DNA from 2 places in the Virgibacillus dakarensis genome. Region 1 is predicted to be linked to the other one. Evidence: riboswitches for the same ligand, from Rfam matches in the RefSeq annotation. Region 1 holds a riboswitch; the other holds the start of a gene.
The links. Region 1 has a riboswitch for lysine ahead of CZ382_RS21270 (Na+/H+ antiporter NhaC family protein). Riboswitches for the same ligand answer to the same signal wherever they lie in the genome.

Region 2: linked by a shared signal. The riboswitch ahead of dapA (4-hydroxy-tetrahydrodipicolinate synthase) and the one ahead of CZ382_RS21270 (Na+/H+ antiporter NhaC family protein) in region 1 are both predicted to bind lysine.

The regions. Positions count from the first base shown of each region.
Region 1 covers NZ_LT732554.1:2,450,346-2,458,689, forward strand. The annotation lists gene CZ382_RS21245 (sulfite exporter TauE/SafE family protein) at 191-1,003, shown strand; gene CZ382_RS21250 (bifunctional metallophosphatase/5'-nucleotidase) at 1,017-2,423, shown strand; gene CZ382_RS23560 (hypothetical protein) at 2,495-2,689, shown strand; gene CZ382_RS21255 (YunC family protein) at 2,753-3,055, shown strand; gene yunB (sporulation protein YunB) at 3,501-4,289, shown strand; lysine riboswitch at 4,334-4,510, shown strand; gene CZ382_RS21270 (Na+/H+ antiporter NhaC family protein) at 4,665-6,215, shown strand; gene CZ382_RS21275 (sodium-dependent transporter) at 6,395-7,924, shown strand; gene CZ382_RS21280 (methionine/alanine import family NSS transporter small subunit) at 7,924-8,037, shown strand; gene CZ382_RS21285 (M23 family metallopeptidase) at 8,180-8,344, opposite strand, start outside.
Region 2 covers NZ_LT732553.1:283,644-291,987, reverse strand. The annotation lists gene gntK (gluconokinase) at 1-1,059, opposite strand, end outside; gene CZ382_RS01475 (GntR family transcriptional regulator) at 1,101-1,793, opposite strand; gene CZ382_RS01470 (SDR family oxidoreductase) at 2,483-3,349, shown strand; gene coaW (type II pantothenate kinase) at 3,611-4,414, shown strand; gene CZ382_RS01460 (aspartate/glutamate racemase family protein) at 4,528-5,220, opposite strand; gene dapA (4-hydroxy-tetrahydrodipicolinate synthase) at 5,444-6,331, opposite strand; lysine riboswitch at 6,453-6,634, opposite strand; gene CZ382_RS01450 (hypothetical protein) at 6,839-7,174, opposite strand; gene CZ382_RS24095 (hypothetical protein) at 7,176-7,550, opposite strand; gene CZ382_RS01445 (DUF6792 domain-containing protein) at 7,564-8,344, opposite strand, start outside.

The sequences.
Region 1 (8,344 bases):
TCATTACCAAAATCTATGGTTGATGTAATCGGGCAACCCTTTGCATGTAAGCCCTGTTACATTCGATTCTTGCGATCAAATAGTCCCTGAAAAATTGCCCCAATGTATTTAAATAGGATTCTCACCAAATCAATGCTACTATTAAGGTAGACATACATAGATTCAGACATAGAGATAGAAGGGATTTTATTTGGTTTACATAATTTGCGTGTTTATTGGTTTGCTAACCGCATTTGTTGGAAGCTTAATTGGGTTGGGTGGCGGGGTCATTTTAATTCCATGCCTGTTATTTTTGTATCATTATACAGAAGGTTTTGCTTGGGCAACGCCGCAAACGATTGTTGGGATTTCCTTAATGGTGATGGTTGTTACGGCATTAGCTTCATCTATATCCTATTTTAAAAAAGGTCGTATCGATTATAAAACGGGCCTTTTATTTTTGGTTGGCAGCATTCCAGGTGGCATCGTTGGATCGTGGTTAAACCAATACATTGGTGCAGATAACTTCTCATTCTATTTTGGGTTATTAATGGTCGTATTGTCGTTACTGTTTCTGGTAAAACGAAAGCCGAAGTCTCCTGATAACCTGAGAAAGCATGTCCGTACATTTTGGGTGGACGGGCATGTTTATCATTATTCCGTTTCATTTTGGGCAGCATTTGTTTTATCCTTAATCGTCGGTATTTTGTCAGGGTTATTTGGCATTGGCGGGGGATCCATTATGGTTCCGGCCATGATCCTTTTGTTCGGTATTCCCGCCCATATTGCGACGGCGACATCCATGTTTATGATTTTCTTTATTAGTATCATTACAGTAAGTTCGCATATTTATTTGGGACATATTGCCTGGGATTATGTTTTTTACTTTATTCCAGGTGCGTGGATCGGCGGGGTTATTGGGGCTAAAACCAATCAGCTTCTTAAGGGAAATACACTGGAGTGGATATTGCGGATTTTACTTGTTATGATTGGAATTCGATTAATTGTTGAAGGTTTAACATGAGGAGTTTGAAGCCATGCAGGAGAAATTATGTCTTTATTATACAAACGATTTGCATAGTAACTTTTCCCAGTGGCCAAGGGTGGCCGGGTATTTAAAAGAGGCCAAAGCAAGTAAAGCACGTGAACAAGCATCATGCTTGCTGATGGATGTTGGGGATCACGTTGACCGGGTTCACCCGATTGCGGAAGCGTTTATGGGGAAGGCGAATGTACAACTGATGAACGATGTTGGCTATGATGTTGTGACACTCGGGAATAATGAGGGGATTACACTTGGGCATGAGGATCTTTATCACCTCTATGATGACGCGGATTTTCAGGTGGTTTGCGCCAATTTGCATGATATGGCAGAGAAAGAACCGGATTGGCTGAAGCCTGTAGTATATTTCCGGTCGGTAAACGGAGTGCGTATTGGTGTGATAGGGCTAACCGCCCCCTTTAACAACTACTATGAATTGCTGCAATGGCATGTTTCCAATCCGTTTAAGGCATTAGAAAAATATATTAAATCAGTCAAGGAAGCTGCTGATATCGTTATTTTATTATCACATTTAGGAATCAGTGAAGATCAGGCGATTGCAAGAAGGTTTTCGGAAATTGATGTAATCATTGGCGGACATACCCACCATTTATTGCGGACAGGGGAAAATGTCAATAACACGATTATTACTGCTGCAGGGAAACATTGTACTTTTGTCGGTGAGGTTATTCTGACATGGGATCACCAGGCAAAAAAGCTTGTTCATAAAGAGGCATATACAACCGATATTACCCACTTAGCGAAGGATTCGGAAACGGAAAAAATGCTGCAGCAACTTTATAAAAAGGCGAATAATCTATTAGGTCAAACTGTTGTTCATTTGCATCAGACAATCGAAGTTAAGTGGTTCCAGGAAACGGCGATTATGCGGAAACTGACCGACACAATGAAAATGTGGACAAAAGCAGATTGTGCCATGTTAAATTCCGGGTTACTGCTTGATGAGCTTTCCAAAGGGGATGTTACCTATAAAGACATTCACCGGATATGTCCACATCCGATTAATCCTTGTGTTGTGGAATTAACCGGAGATGAATTAACAGAAGTTGTCCGGGCATCGTTTACGAAGGATTTAATGGAGCTTAAGTTGAAGGGCTTCGGGTTTCGCGGAGAAGTAATTGGCCGTATGGTATTTTCCGGATTGGCGATTGCTACAACAGTCCTGACGGATGGGCGTGAGTCGGTAAAAAATGTATTCTTTCAAGGTGAACCGCTTGATCCGGATCGCATTTATTCAGTTGCTGTGGCCGATACATTTACATTTGGACGGTTACTCCCGGAAATAGCAAAATCCGAAACTAAACAATACTTTTTACCAGAATTCCTCCGCGATCTACTAGCCTATACATTGAGGAATGATTTTGATGGGAAAGCGGATTAGAATAGAGACACGAGCGGGGGCCCATCAGAATTGATCGAGGATTAGGCAAAATTGATCGAGCACAGGTAAAATTGATCGAGCCGGATGAAAAATCGACCGAGCAACGGGCGAAATCGATCGAGCGGTATAGAAAGTCGATCGAATTACGTGCGAAATCGATCGAGTGGGGGAAAGTCGATCGGGCAACAGCCAAAAGTCAATTGAGCAGTGTAGAAGGTCGATCGAGCAGCATGACAACAATCAATCACAATAAGAACCCCAAGTGACATTGTCCAAGCTCCTTGAATACATATGGTAGTGTAGGTCAAGGAGGAGGCATGAGCACGAGAATGATTACGGTGAATCCGCTCGAGGTTGACGGAATGTTCTTTACTGCTATTACGGTGGAACTTCCAAAAACAAATTTATTGATGATTACAAATGAAATTGGTTACATCATGTGTGGAGCTTTGGATGTGGATGTGCTGAATGAGGTACTAGCAGATCGTAACGTTATTGCGGGTCGCGCGGTTGGTGTTAAAACAATTGATGATTTGCTGCATGCACCACTCGAAAAAATTACTGATGCATCCAAGGCGTATGGCTGGGAACCTGGCATAATCGGGAGAGATGCATTATTAAACATATCGTAAAATGTCTTCCAGAGGGGAGGCATTTTTTAAACCCAAGAATTTAACATGTGGTAAGGGTCAACTTATGAGCATTAAACATCGGATCGAGCGCTAGGCATCAAATCCAAGGGTACGAACATCAAACCGAGTGAAGAAACTTTGCCCAAGCTAAACGCTGTGAACTGCTACCTGAAAATAGAGGCAACACGTTTGGAAAATTGCCCTCTTACATGGAAGATGCTGAAATTTCATGAAAAGTTGCTGAAGTTCGACAAAAAGTTCCTGAACCAAACCCGAAGGTTGCTAAACATACTGGAATACCGATGAACATAATCCCGCAAGAACCGTATGAAGTGGACTTTACGTCTGCTGTCAATATTACAGATTCAGCTTGTCAAAAATAATATAAAATGCCAAGTCTAACCCCCCTAAAACAAGCATAGATTGTTTTAGGGGGGTTTTCATATTGCTGCGACGACAACCATTTTTTCGAAAAAAACGAACACCACCTCCAGTGAAAAATATTGTGGTCATTACGATGATTTTATTCCTGTTGATGATCTGGTTTGCTATTTTTATTGTGAATAAAGGTATAGAACCGGCGTTAATGGATATTGCAAAATCAAAATCAAATGAATTTGCCACTCGTGGGATAAACGCGGCAGTTAGGTTTGCGGAGGGCTACGATTTTGAAGATGTATCTGAATTTACCAGGAACAATGAAGGGGAGATTACCTCCTGGAAAATTAATACTGCAGCTGTTAATGAAATAAATCGGTATGCTACAGACCGGGTGGAGGAATTTTTTCAATGGATGAATACTGGGGAAGTACCCGAGGATTCGAGCTTGGAGTTGGAGTATGGCAATACGATTGAAGAAATGCGTAAAGAAGATCCCACACTAGTGGAAATCCCGCTTGGCATGGTAACGGGGAATACGGTACTGGCCAATTTGGGTCCAAAAGTTCCTGTAAATATGGAGCTTATTGGAAATGTAAAAACCGATGTTGTTCATAAAGCGGAGGCGTTTGGGATAAATAGTGCGATGGTTAAAGTATTTATTCATGTAGAAGCGGAAGTCCGAGTTGTTATTCCATTTTCAACTGATGTAAGGGAAGTAAGTACGGATGTATATGTAGACTCTGGAGTAGTTAATCTGGGTGTTCCGGAGTTTTACGGTGAAGGTGGGAATAATGGTCCATCAATAGCTGTCCCTAAAGATGACCTTAACAAGGACTTGAAAGATAACGAATAATCCAGTATAATTTAATTATAATTAAATCATGAACCTTATCAGATCGGTGAGGTAGAGGTGCAAATGATAGGAGTAGCCAATCGGAGAATGACAACGATGATGATTGGCAAAAGGATTGTTTGCCGAAGTGTAATAAGGGTCAAGCTTATTATAGCTGGTATGTCTTTGAATAAGGGATGTACTGTCATGCATTGGACGCTGCATGGAGAACTACTGATCGAAATGGAGGATAACGTATACTTATAAACAATGGTAGGTTATTTTCTATCGTTGTTTTTTTGTGTTTTTGGCGGGATTAGTTCCATCACTAACAGTCTCCTCTTATTTTGCAGTCTTCTTCATGCACTTGATTAGAAAATAATGGAGGTAGACATGATGGAAGGAACAATTTATTCATTAATCCCAGCAGTACTCATGCTTGTATTAGTGTTGCTTACGAGAAAAGTTCTGCTTTCATTAGGAGCGGGAATTATTGTTGGGGCATTATTTATTCATGATTTTAATATTTTAGGATCATTAAACGAAATCTGGGAAACATTTTATACGATTTTTGTTAGCAATGGGAGGTTAAATACCGGAAATATACTGTTATTAAGTTTCTTATTATTTCTAGGTATTATGACGGCATTTATTACGGCATCAGGTGGCAGCCGGGAATTTGGAGACTGGATGATGAAGCGGGTCAAGACAAGAGTCGGAGCCCAGGTGATGACGGCAATTCTTGGAATTATTATTTTTATTGATGATTATTTTAATGCCTTAGCTGTTGGACAAATCGCCAGGCCGCTGACGGATAGGCATCGTGTCTCACGGGCAAAATTAGCCTACTTTATCGATTCAACATCCGCTCCCGTGACCGTGATTTCCCCAATATCCAGTTGGGGCGCATACATCATCGGTTTGCTGGGAAGTTTATTTGCGGCAAATGGGATCACAGATATCCAGCCGCTAGAAGCTTTTATAAAAATGATTCCGTATAATTTTTACGCAATCGGCGCATTGCTGCTCGTATTTCTTGTCGCTTGTATGAAAATTGACTTCGGGCCGATGTTGAAACATGAAAATCGCGCAATCGAAACGGGTGAAGTAGTAAATTCTAACGAAAAAGTACCAGGAGATTTGCAGGAAACGTTTAAACCCCATGAAAATGGCAAGGTGTATCACTTGATTGTACCCATCCTGGTGCTTGTTGTGGCAACGGTAACGGCGATGATTGTTACTGGATATCAAGATGGTGGAGATGCCAGTCTCCTGACGATTTTCGCAAATACAAATGTAAATGTATCACTTTTTACTGGTGGCCTGTTAGCGGTTTTGACTGCATTTATTTTTCATTTAAGCCAACGAAAGCCTAAAGCAAATGTCGGAAACATTATTTGGGAAGGAATCAAGGCAATGCTTCCGGCTATCTATATATTGCTACTGGCATGGATGATTGGTTCCATCATTAGTACATTGGAAACGGGAGACTATTTGGCACGATTAGTTAACGATGCATCCATCAATCCGGCATTGTTACCATTTCTATTTTTCATTATTGCCGGTTTTATGGCATTGGCTACCGGTACCTCCTGGGGAACATTCGGCATTATGCTGCCAATTGCTGCAGAGGTCACCGTTTTAACAGACGTGAATATGCTGCTTCCAACGCTTGCCGCAGTACTTGCAGGATCTGTGTTTGGCGATCACTGCTCACCAATTTCGGATACAACAATTTTATCCTCAACTGGTGCAGGTGTAAATCACATTGATCATGTTTTAACCCAATTGCCTTATGCGCTGCTGGTTGCTTTGGCCTCATGTGTAGGTTACTTAGTAATTGGATGGACGAATCAAATGGCACTAGCATTATGTGCTGCGCTTATTGTCCTGATTATCATTGGTTCCTTGATTCACTTTTTGGCAAAGACAAGGGTGAAAAACTAGGAAATTCCCCTATACACGATGTGTGTGGGGGAATTTTTATTCCTGTAAAATGATTTACTTTGACATAGTCAAAAAGTACCGGTATAATACAAGCATAAATATCAGAAAAAAGTAAAGATTTTTATTTCCTGTAATACATTTAAAATAGGGAAAGAAATCAGGTAAGAGGAGGTCAAAAAATGGAAAATCGTTCACAGTGGGGAACACGAGCAGGTTTTATCATGGCTGCTGTAGGGTCTGCAATCGGACTCGGGAATATTTGGCGTTTTCCATCGGTAGCGTATGAAAATGGTGGTGGAGCATTCTTTATCCCATATTTATTCGCACTGTTAACAGCAGGAATTCCGATATTAATCATGGAATTCACAATGGGGCATAAATATCGGGGGTCAGCGCCATTAACGTACAGTAAAATGAATAAAAAGTCGGAATTTATTGGCTGGTGGGCAGTAGCAGTTGCTTTTGTCATATCTACGTATTATTCCGTTATTATTGCTTGGGCAATATCCTTTTCGGTCTTTTCATTCAAGCTGAGCTGGGGAACCGACACAGAATCATTTCTGTTTAACGACTATCTGCATTTGGCAGACCCTGGACAGATCGGCGGTTTAGTACCAGGTGTATTGATTCCGTTGATTATTGTTTGGATACTTGTACTCGGAATTTTATTTAAAGGCGTTAAAAAAGGTATCGAAATTGCGAACCGAATATTTATTCCGGCATTGGTTATCATTTTCTTAATCATCGTTATTCGAGCAATTACATTACCTGGAGCAATTGACGGGTTAAATGCATTTTTTGAACCTGACTTTTCAAAAATTGCTGAGCCAGGAGTTTGGGTGGCTGCATATGGGCAAATATTCTTTAGCTTGTCAATTGCATTTGCGATCATGATTACGTACTCCAGTTATTTGCCGAAGAAATCGGATATTACGAACAATGCATTTATTACTGGCTTTGGTAACTCAAGCTTTGAATTGCTGGCAGGGATTGGCGTATTCTCCGTACTTGGATTTATGGCTGCCCAGCAAGGTGTTTCTGTAGATGAAGTTGTAGCTGGTGGTGTCGGATTAGCATTTGTTGTGTTTCCACAAATCATTAATCAGTTCCCGGCATTGAACGAATTGTTTGGCGTTTTATTCTTCCTTTCATTGGTACTCGCGGGATTAACCTCGTTAATGTCGATTACCGAGACATATGTCGCAGGACTGGTTGATAAATTTAAAATCTCCAGAGGGAAGGCAGTATTGTTTGGCGGTGGATTAGCTGCAATCATTTCCTTGCTATTTGCAACAAGAGGCGGTCTTAACTTCCTCGATGCAACCGACTACTTTATTAATCAATTCGGTGTCGCTTTACTTGGATTAGTCGAGGTTATCTTTGTTGCTTGGGGATTGCGTAAGCTTGGTGAATTTAAAGCACATGCGAATGAAATTTCTGATATTCGACTAGGTTCATGGTGGACGATTAGCTTAGGTTTCATCACACCACTTGTACTCGGATACATGATGTATGGGTTGTTAAGGGATAATCTGACAAGAGCTTTTGATACACCTACTGGCAACTATGAAGGCTATCCTGATTTCTTTATTTTATACAGCGGATGGTTTGTTGCGATCGCAGCTCTTGTAGTTGGTGTAATCATGTCACTAAGCAAATGGAAAACAGCGCAAAGAGAAGAAGAATCTAGAGCTAAGGAGGCAAAATAATGAGTACTGGAGCTATCGTTGTTGCGATCCTTGGTATTGTTATTATCTGGGGTGGTTTGGCAGCAAGTATTGCAAATGCAGTGAAGAAGTCGAAGCAATCAAACTCAAATTAAACATACGAGCGTCGTTATCTTTTGATAACGACGCTCGTTTCACATTTCAGCGTCTGGATCAAGCAAGCGGGGCGAAAATATCAACCCCAGAGCTGGACAATTAACCCGAGCGCGAGGATAAGCTTTTCTTTACAACAACTACCTATTTCTGTCTGGCCATTCGTTCCCATTTTCGTAAATATGGATATGGGTCAAAGGACCATTCACTATAGCCATTATCTTTATACATTCCATAATGCAGGTGTGGCGGGAATTTTCCCGATGTTCCTGGAGGGCCGTATCCAGTTGAACCGACACTGCCAAGCAC
Region 2 (8,344 bases), on a different contig from region 1:
AGGCGCCCTTTCACCCGCTAAAAATGGATGAAACAGCAATCCATTTGAACCCGGCTCAACGCCACTGGCAATCCTGGTTAGTACTTCATATGGATCCATTCCTAACCGTTTCGCTGTTTCCACTTCGCTTGCAGCAAGTTCATCCCTAATCCAGCGTAGTACGATACCTCCATTGTTAACAGGTCCACCAATAACCCAGTGATCTTCTGTTAATGCATAACAAAAAATACGACCTTTTGGATCTGTTTGTGGCTTTGGAATAACCGTCCGTATTGCACCACTTGTCCCAATTGTTACGGCCACTTCCCCTTTGTTAATCGCATTTACGCCGATATTGGATAAAACACCATCACTTGCACCAATAACAAAGCGCGTACTTTCTAAAATCCTCATCTCGTTTGCGTAATCTTCCCGACAACCAGTAAAGACTTCCTTTGTTGAGACAAGTCGGGATAATTTATTTTCTGATATTCCCGCTACTTGTAATGCTTCCTCATCCCATCGCAATGATTGAAGATTCATTAACCCCATCGCAGAGGCAATGGAATAATCTACGACATAATCGTTAAAAAGCTTATAAAAAACATATTCTTTAATGCCAATATACTTTTTCGTCTTTTTGGAAATCTCTGGGTTTTCCTGTTCCATCCAAGTTATTTTGCATAGAGGTGACATGGGATGGATTGGTGTACCCGTTTTCAAATAAATAGCATGTCCATTACGTTCTCCTTTTATCTTCTTCGCAAAGTGGGAACTTCGATTATCTGCCCACGTTATACAACGCGTTAGCGGCTTATCATTTTCATCGATTGCAATGACGCTATGCATCGCACTACTAAAAGCTATAAAAGTTAACTCATTCGGATTAATCTGTGACCTTTTCATGACATTACCAATCGATAATAAGACAGCTTGAAAAATTTCCTCCGGATCCTGCTCCGCGGTGGAGATATCAGGTGTATAGAGGTCATACCCATTATTTTCTTGTGCTATAATCTCCCCTGTTTCCCGAAATAAAACTGCTTTCGTGCTTGTTGTACCGATATCAACACCAAGCATAAATTTATTGTTATCCACAATATTTCCTCCCATTGCTTTGCTTATATCTTGTTCAAATTCCACAAACTATCATTACTGTAATGTTGAACATCATTAAAGTTCTTAAAAAAGGCCTGTTGAGCCAGGTTCTTATCCTTTTTCACAATGGATTCAACCATCAATTCATGGTTTCGAATGACCCGATTGAAATCCTTATCATTTTCACTAAGTCTGTGTCTCATAGATAATAAAATTAAACATTCCATCACTGGCCTTAAATTGGACCAAAGCATCAAAATGTAATTGTGATGGATGGATTTGACGATCGTTTCATGAAATTCCACATCTTTGAACGAAAATTCATCTGCATCTTTATAGCGAATAGCAACTTTCATCATCTCAATAATTTGGTTTAACTCATTGATTAGTTTCTCATTATCTCTTGTTAATACCCGTTCAAATACAAATGACTCTATCATCAACCTTATATCGTATATTTCATCAATGTCTTGTTCGGAAATACCAACTACTACAGCACCCATTCGTTGGAGCCTGATTAAACCTTCTTTCTCTAATACCTTAAACGCTTCACGGATTGGTGACCTGCTTACCTGATATTCTTTAGCCACTTGATTTTCTGATAAAATGGTCCCTTCCGCGATATCTTTGGAGATAATTCGCATCCTTAGTTCCGCAACAACCCGTTCACCAATTGAGCGTGTAGTTAACCTTTTTTCAGGATAGTGATTTTTCAAGACAAATACCTCCTCTTTAAACCCTGTATACTTGTATACAAGTATACTAACATAATTACTTTTTATTGTAAACGGTTTAATGAAGCGTATTCATTTGGTAGGGGGAACCACGGGGACGGTTCTCTTGCTTCCGTAAAAGTTTATAATGTTAAACTTTTCATAGCTTACGGTGGACATTGGGACTGCACCTAACGCTTTACCGCAAGCAATCCCAGATCCGTGTTCCGGCCATACTTGAAGAAAATCAGGCAGTTGTTTGAACTTTTGTACAGATTGGTAACTTGATCTCTTTTGAACTGAAGGATCTTTAAAAAACGATAGATATTAAGCAGCGCTATATTGGTTTGACTTTGGTCATTGTTCATTCGTTTCATGGAAGAACATACACCGTTTTTATCCCTTTCTGCGGAAAATTCGTTATTCCAGTAACGTATGGGACAACCGCTTAAACTTTTACCATATCATGAACAAAATTCCGATAGGTCTCTCTAATTGGAGTATGATTACGCCTCCATGGCAAACACTTCATGGCATGCGACGTATTGAATAAAACAACTTCATTGTTTGGTTGAATCCACCCCTCCAGTAATTTTCCACTACTGGCAAATGATGTTTTCTTATGCTTGAAAACGGTAATGCTTATAATGAGTCTAAATTAAGCGAAAACTATCAAGGAGGCAGTTTCATTTATGGATCCAAGAGAAATGCAAAAGGGAAGTACTCCTAGGCAAAGACAATTGAAACAACCTGGTATTGAGGCGAAAATGGAGCCCCTACCTGCACAACCGACTGATTATCAGGGTACAGGGAAACTCAAAGGAAAAAGTGCATTAATTACCGGCGGCGATAGCGGAATCGGCCGTGCGGTATCTATTTTATATGCCAAGGAAGGCGCAAATGTAGCGATATCCTATCTGGATGAACATGAAGATGCGGAAGAAACAAAGAGAATGGTAGAAGCGGAAGGTGTACAATGCTTGCTGCTGCCTGGTGATATTAAAGAGGAAGCCCATTGTAGCAAACTGGTAGAAAAAACAGTAGAAGCATTTGGCAAGCTAAACATTTTAGTGAACAATGCGGCGATTCAATATGTACGGGAGGATTTACTTGATATTTCATCTGAGCAGTTTGAAGAGGTTTTCCGGGTAAATTTCTTTTCACAATTTTATACGACAAAAGCAGCCGTCCGCCATATGAAAGCTGGGGATGCAATTATTAGCACTTCCTCCATTAATGCTTATCGTGGAAACCCGATTTTCATGGATTATTCCGCGACTAAAGGGGCCATTACCGCGTTTACCCGTAGTATTGCACAAAGCCTAGCCAAAAAAGGGATTCGCGCAAATACTGTCGCTCCCGGGCCGGTATGGACACCATTGATTCCATCTTCCTTCGATGAGGACGGGGTCGAGAATTTTGGACAAGATAGTTTGATGGGGAGACCTGGTCAGCCATCTGAACACGCCTGGGCATACGTCATGCTGGCAGCGGATGAATCTTCTTATATGACAGGACAGGCTATTCATATTAATGGCGGATCATGGATATCCTCATAGGGTTGAAGCGCAGGAGGATGGACTTCCTGCGCTTTTGTAAGCTTCCCTTTTTTAATAGGGTAAGTTCTTCTTAATCCTCAATAAAACGGGCAATTTCCTCTTCCTCTTCTGCGGTATATTCACTAAAATAACCTCAGCGATATCCTCTAGATTATTTACGGCTCCATTTTTAGGTTTATCAGTAACAGCTTTCTTCAACTGGGGTAACACGATCAATATGGTATAATATTTACAACTTACCTAACGAAAGGGGGAATCCCATTGAATGCAATTGGAGTCGATGCTGGTGGATCACTTGTTAAAATTAGTTACGAGGAAAAAGGAAAACTACATACAAAAACATATCCAGTCGAGGAAATTTTCGCCTGTATAAATTGGCTGCAGATACTATCCCCGGATGCCATCCTAAAATTGACCGGTGGGAAAAGTGCATTAATACAATCACTTGTAGAACAGAAAATTAAATTGGTTGATGAATTTCAGGCAACGGTTACAGGTACCCGTTATGTATTAAAGACGGAAAAACAGAGCACCCCTGACCAGTTCATTCAGGTACATATCGGAACTGGAACCTCCATTTTTTATGTAACGCCAGATTTCTATGAGCGCTTGTTAGGGACCGGGATCGGTGGTGGTACGTTCATAGGGTTAGGCAAACTAATATCCGGAAAAGAAAACTTTAACGAATTAAATGAACTGGCTGGACAGGGAAACAGTCACCAAAGTGATTTGTTAATTCGGGACATCTATGCCCCAAGCCCTTCCCCCTTGCTAGGAAGTCTAACTGCAAGTAACTTTGGTAAGGCAAACTTGAATAAAGACGCTGCCACGGCCGATCATATAGCGAGTTTAGTTAGAATGATTGGCGAAACATTGGTACTGCTTGCCACACAAACTGCCGCTGCGCATCAGCTGAAAAATATTGTCTTTACCGGTAGCACATTGGATGGTAACCAACCATTAAAAGAGCTCATAGCCAGTTTCCAGGATATACTGGATTTTAACCCAATATTTTTAGAAAAAGGTGCGTATGTTGGAGCGATAGGTGCATTGCTGGATCGATAGCAAGATCCACCTTGCAGTTATCTGAATGCTGATTATGGATCCGTACGGGCAATGATAAAATAAAAAAAGGTGGAAACAAACAATCGATCCTCTTCCTTTCATAACTCAGCAACTTAAAAAAGCTGCTCAATCATTTTATCAACATGGATCTCAGTCGTATTCAACAATGCCAAATCTGTATCATCCTCGTTTATAATCATCGGCAATTCTGTACATCCCAAAATAAGACCATCCAGATTTTCTTTCTCGGCCATGTCATGGACAATCTTCAGAAAATCTTGTTTCGTTTGCGGATCAACAATTCCGTTTTCCAATTCATCCACAATTTTTTGGTGCAAGTATTGCTGTACGTCTTCATCCGGTACAAAAATATCCTTTTTTCCGGTTATAAAAGGCTTCTTGAAAAAGTCATTCTCCATGGTGAATTTTGTGCCTAAGAGTCCCAATCGTTTTAATCCTAGTTCTTCTGCTTTTTCATATGTAGCTTCAACAATGCTGATCATGGGCACACCGACTTTTTCCCGGACCTGATCAAACACAATGTGCGGCGTGTTTGCGGAAATGATAATGAAATCGGCGCCGATGGATTCCAGTTTTTGTGCGGCTTCTCCTACATAATTAACTAGGGCATCCAGTTTCCCTTCTGAAATAAAGCGAAAAATGTTATACATATTAATACTATTAATGAATAACTCCGGAAGCTTTTGCTTGCTGTTCACCTTTTCCTGGTATTTTTTTATAAATGATTGATAGTAATCGACTGTCGATTCTGGTCCTAATCCCCCGATAATGCCTGCGTGTTTCATTCGATCCCATCCTTTCTTTATAATCCAAATGTGAATTGAAAAGAGAGAAAAAAGTATGCTCCTCTTTATATTATCATGCTTTGCCGTTGTTTGTAGTAGAATGATACCGTTATTTTTCTAACCCCAACAACACTTCCGTCTGCTAGGGTACTTAATTTCAATTGGCAGCTTTAAGCAAAAACCCCCGCTTGGCAATCCAATCGAGGGTTAACAAATTTTCAGCTTATACGATCGCTTTCCTTTCGTTTACCGGAAGAACTTGCTGCAGTTCGTACATTTCCTGCTCATTCAACGGTACCATTGGCAAGCGAACACCACCGACCGGTATACCTGCCAAATTCAAAGCTGCTTTCACAGGGGACGGACTCGGTGCCCTGAACAGGGCATTCATAATTGGTAAAAGTTCACGGTGCATGGCCGCGGATTTTTGGACATAACCCTGCCTATAATAATAGACCATTTCCTGCATTTCATTCCCGATAATATGTGAGGCAACGGAAACAACCCCTTTTCCACCAATAGCTAAAATTGGTAACGTCATGCCATCGTCACCACTATATAAGCTAAAATCATCCGCTGTTTCGCGAATGATTGCTGCACTTTCATTTAAATTACCACTTGCATCTTTGATCGCAACAATATTATCAATCTTGGATAGCGTTACAACAGTTTCCACTGACATATTTACAACGCTGCGTCCAGGAATATTGTACAGCATAATTGGTAATGTCGTTTCTTGAGCAATCGCCTGAAAATGCTGGACTAATCCTTCCTGTGATGGTTTATTATAATATGGCGCAACAAGCATGATTCCATCGACACCGACCTTTTCCGCTTCCTTGGTTAAGGCGATCGATTCGTATGTGTTGTTTGACCCGGTTCCAGCTATAACAGGAACCCTGCCACCAGCAGCTTTAACCACACATGTAAAGAGGTTTAGCTTTTCCTCTTTTGTCAAAGTTGGCGATTCTCCAGTTGTTCCAGCGACAACTAATCCATCAGATCCATTGGCAATTAAATGCTCGACTAACATACTTGTTGCTTCCAAATCAACCTCACCATTCGCTTCAAATGATGTTACCATTGCTGTTAATACTTGACCGAAATCCATTACGTCACACCCTTTGTCATGTTTTTAAATGATAGAGGTGATCAGGGCAATCGGACATAAACGCAAAAAAGCAGCAACGAAGGCTTCGCTGCTGCAGAATGTAATTACATTTAAAATTTCTGCGTAAGATAGCCCTCCATATAGTTAACCTATATGACAGTCCTGTATTTATTCAATAGCAGAACCAGCTTCCAGAGCATGAGACCCTGTCTGCTTCGGCAAATTCCCCTTTCCACAACAGTCACCGGATTTCCCATGATCCTCGCATTGCGTACTAATGGTTTTTGCGCCTCTATCCTTAAATCAAAAAAATTTGAAATAAGAAAAGTATTTAATTATCCCAACTGTATCAAATAATATGTAGTCAGGCAATAGGTTTTGTGAAAATTTTTATTTTGGGTGGTGGGATAGCCGATGGGAAAACTAATAGCATTTTTACCAAGCATCTTTTGTTATTGTTCCATCATCAACCTTACAGTCAGTTAATACCAATGAATATATATAAAATCAAATATTGTCCCTATACTTTATCGTCAGCAGCTGTGTCTTCATATCCTCCACTTGTTCGTTCAAATTGGTCACGGTTTTATTGATTTGCTGATCGACGTCTTCTAGCAAATTCTGATTGTGACTCTTAAATTTCTTTGTTTTTTCTAGCATCGCTTCAACGATTTCCCCTTTTTGGTCTTCATTAACAATGATGGAATCGACTAAATTGAAAAAAGCTTTATCATAGTCGTTGATCCTGTTAGTATGTTTCTTAAGGATTCCCTTCTTATCGGAAAGGTCTTCACTGTCTAGTATTTTTTCGGTAACGGTAATTGCATGCTCATCACCTTTCATTTTAAAGCCCTCCAACAACATCAAATAAATTTGCTATCTTTTCTTCTTCCTCAAATAAATCTTCTATTGCCGTTCGATAGTTTTCGAGATGGGTATATCCTTTTTCTACACTTTCATTTAAACTGTTTATCCTTTCCTCAATGACTGCATGATCGAATGGAAAAAACACTTCATGAACATTGATACCAATGATTGATTTATCCAGACGTGTAAAATAAACATGTTTTTTGAGAAGATATGTATAGGTGCGGGGATTTGATTCCATATCAAATATTTTGTTCATGACAGTAGTCCTTTTTTCTTTGTAGCATTGAACAATTTCCCTTTTAATTGCCGTTTGCAACATCTTAATCTCTGATGATTTATCCTCCAGCAACCCTTTTCCCTCATCATACATACGTAACGCAGCTGAAATATTTACCTTTATTCCTTTTTTCCCGCTGGTAGTGGTAAGGATCATATCCATCCCCAAATAAGATTTGTTTCCCTCCCCCAGTGCCTTTAGGGGTTCCTGGGATTTGATGGCCGCTTTTAATCATTGCTAATAGTTCTCGAAATTCCTTTTTGTCAAGTTTATCCAAACTTCCTTGGATTGCTTCCGCTTGTTCCTTTATTTTCAAATAAGTACCAATATCCCCACCAAGCTGTGCAGAAAAGTTGTGCAGATCGCGTATATCTACCAATGTTGAAATAGATTTTTGCATCCCATCCAGCTCTTTCTGAATGTTGGTAAGTTCGGTGACGATTAAATCCTTTTGATCAACACTGATATATCCGGCATCTACAAATCGCTGAAAGATTATATCAGCATTCGTTGTAACCGTTTTTACCTGAGCGAGCAATCCGGGAAGCTTATCGTTTACATCGCGAATCATCGTATCAATCTCGGACTGGTTTGTCGCATATACCTTTGCCACACTCCAAATTCCATCAAATTGGTTAACGACACCCATGTTTACGCCCAACAAATCCTGAATAGCAGCATTTGTCCCGCCATTTTGGGAGGAGACAGTGTATTGAATAGCAAGCTCCTGCAGATCCTTCACTACATCATCCGGAATATCATCCATGATGGAACGCAAACCTGGATAGTCTGGAATAGTATCAATAGGTCTCACATCACCAAGAGTGAAGAATCCGCGTACACCGCTGACGGCGTATAGTGGGTCA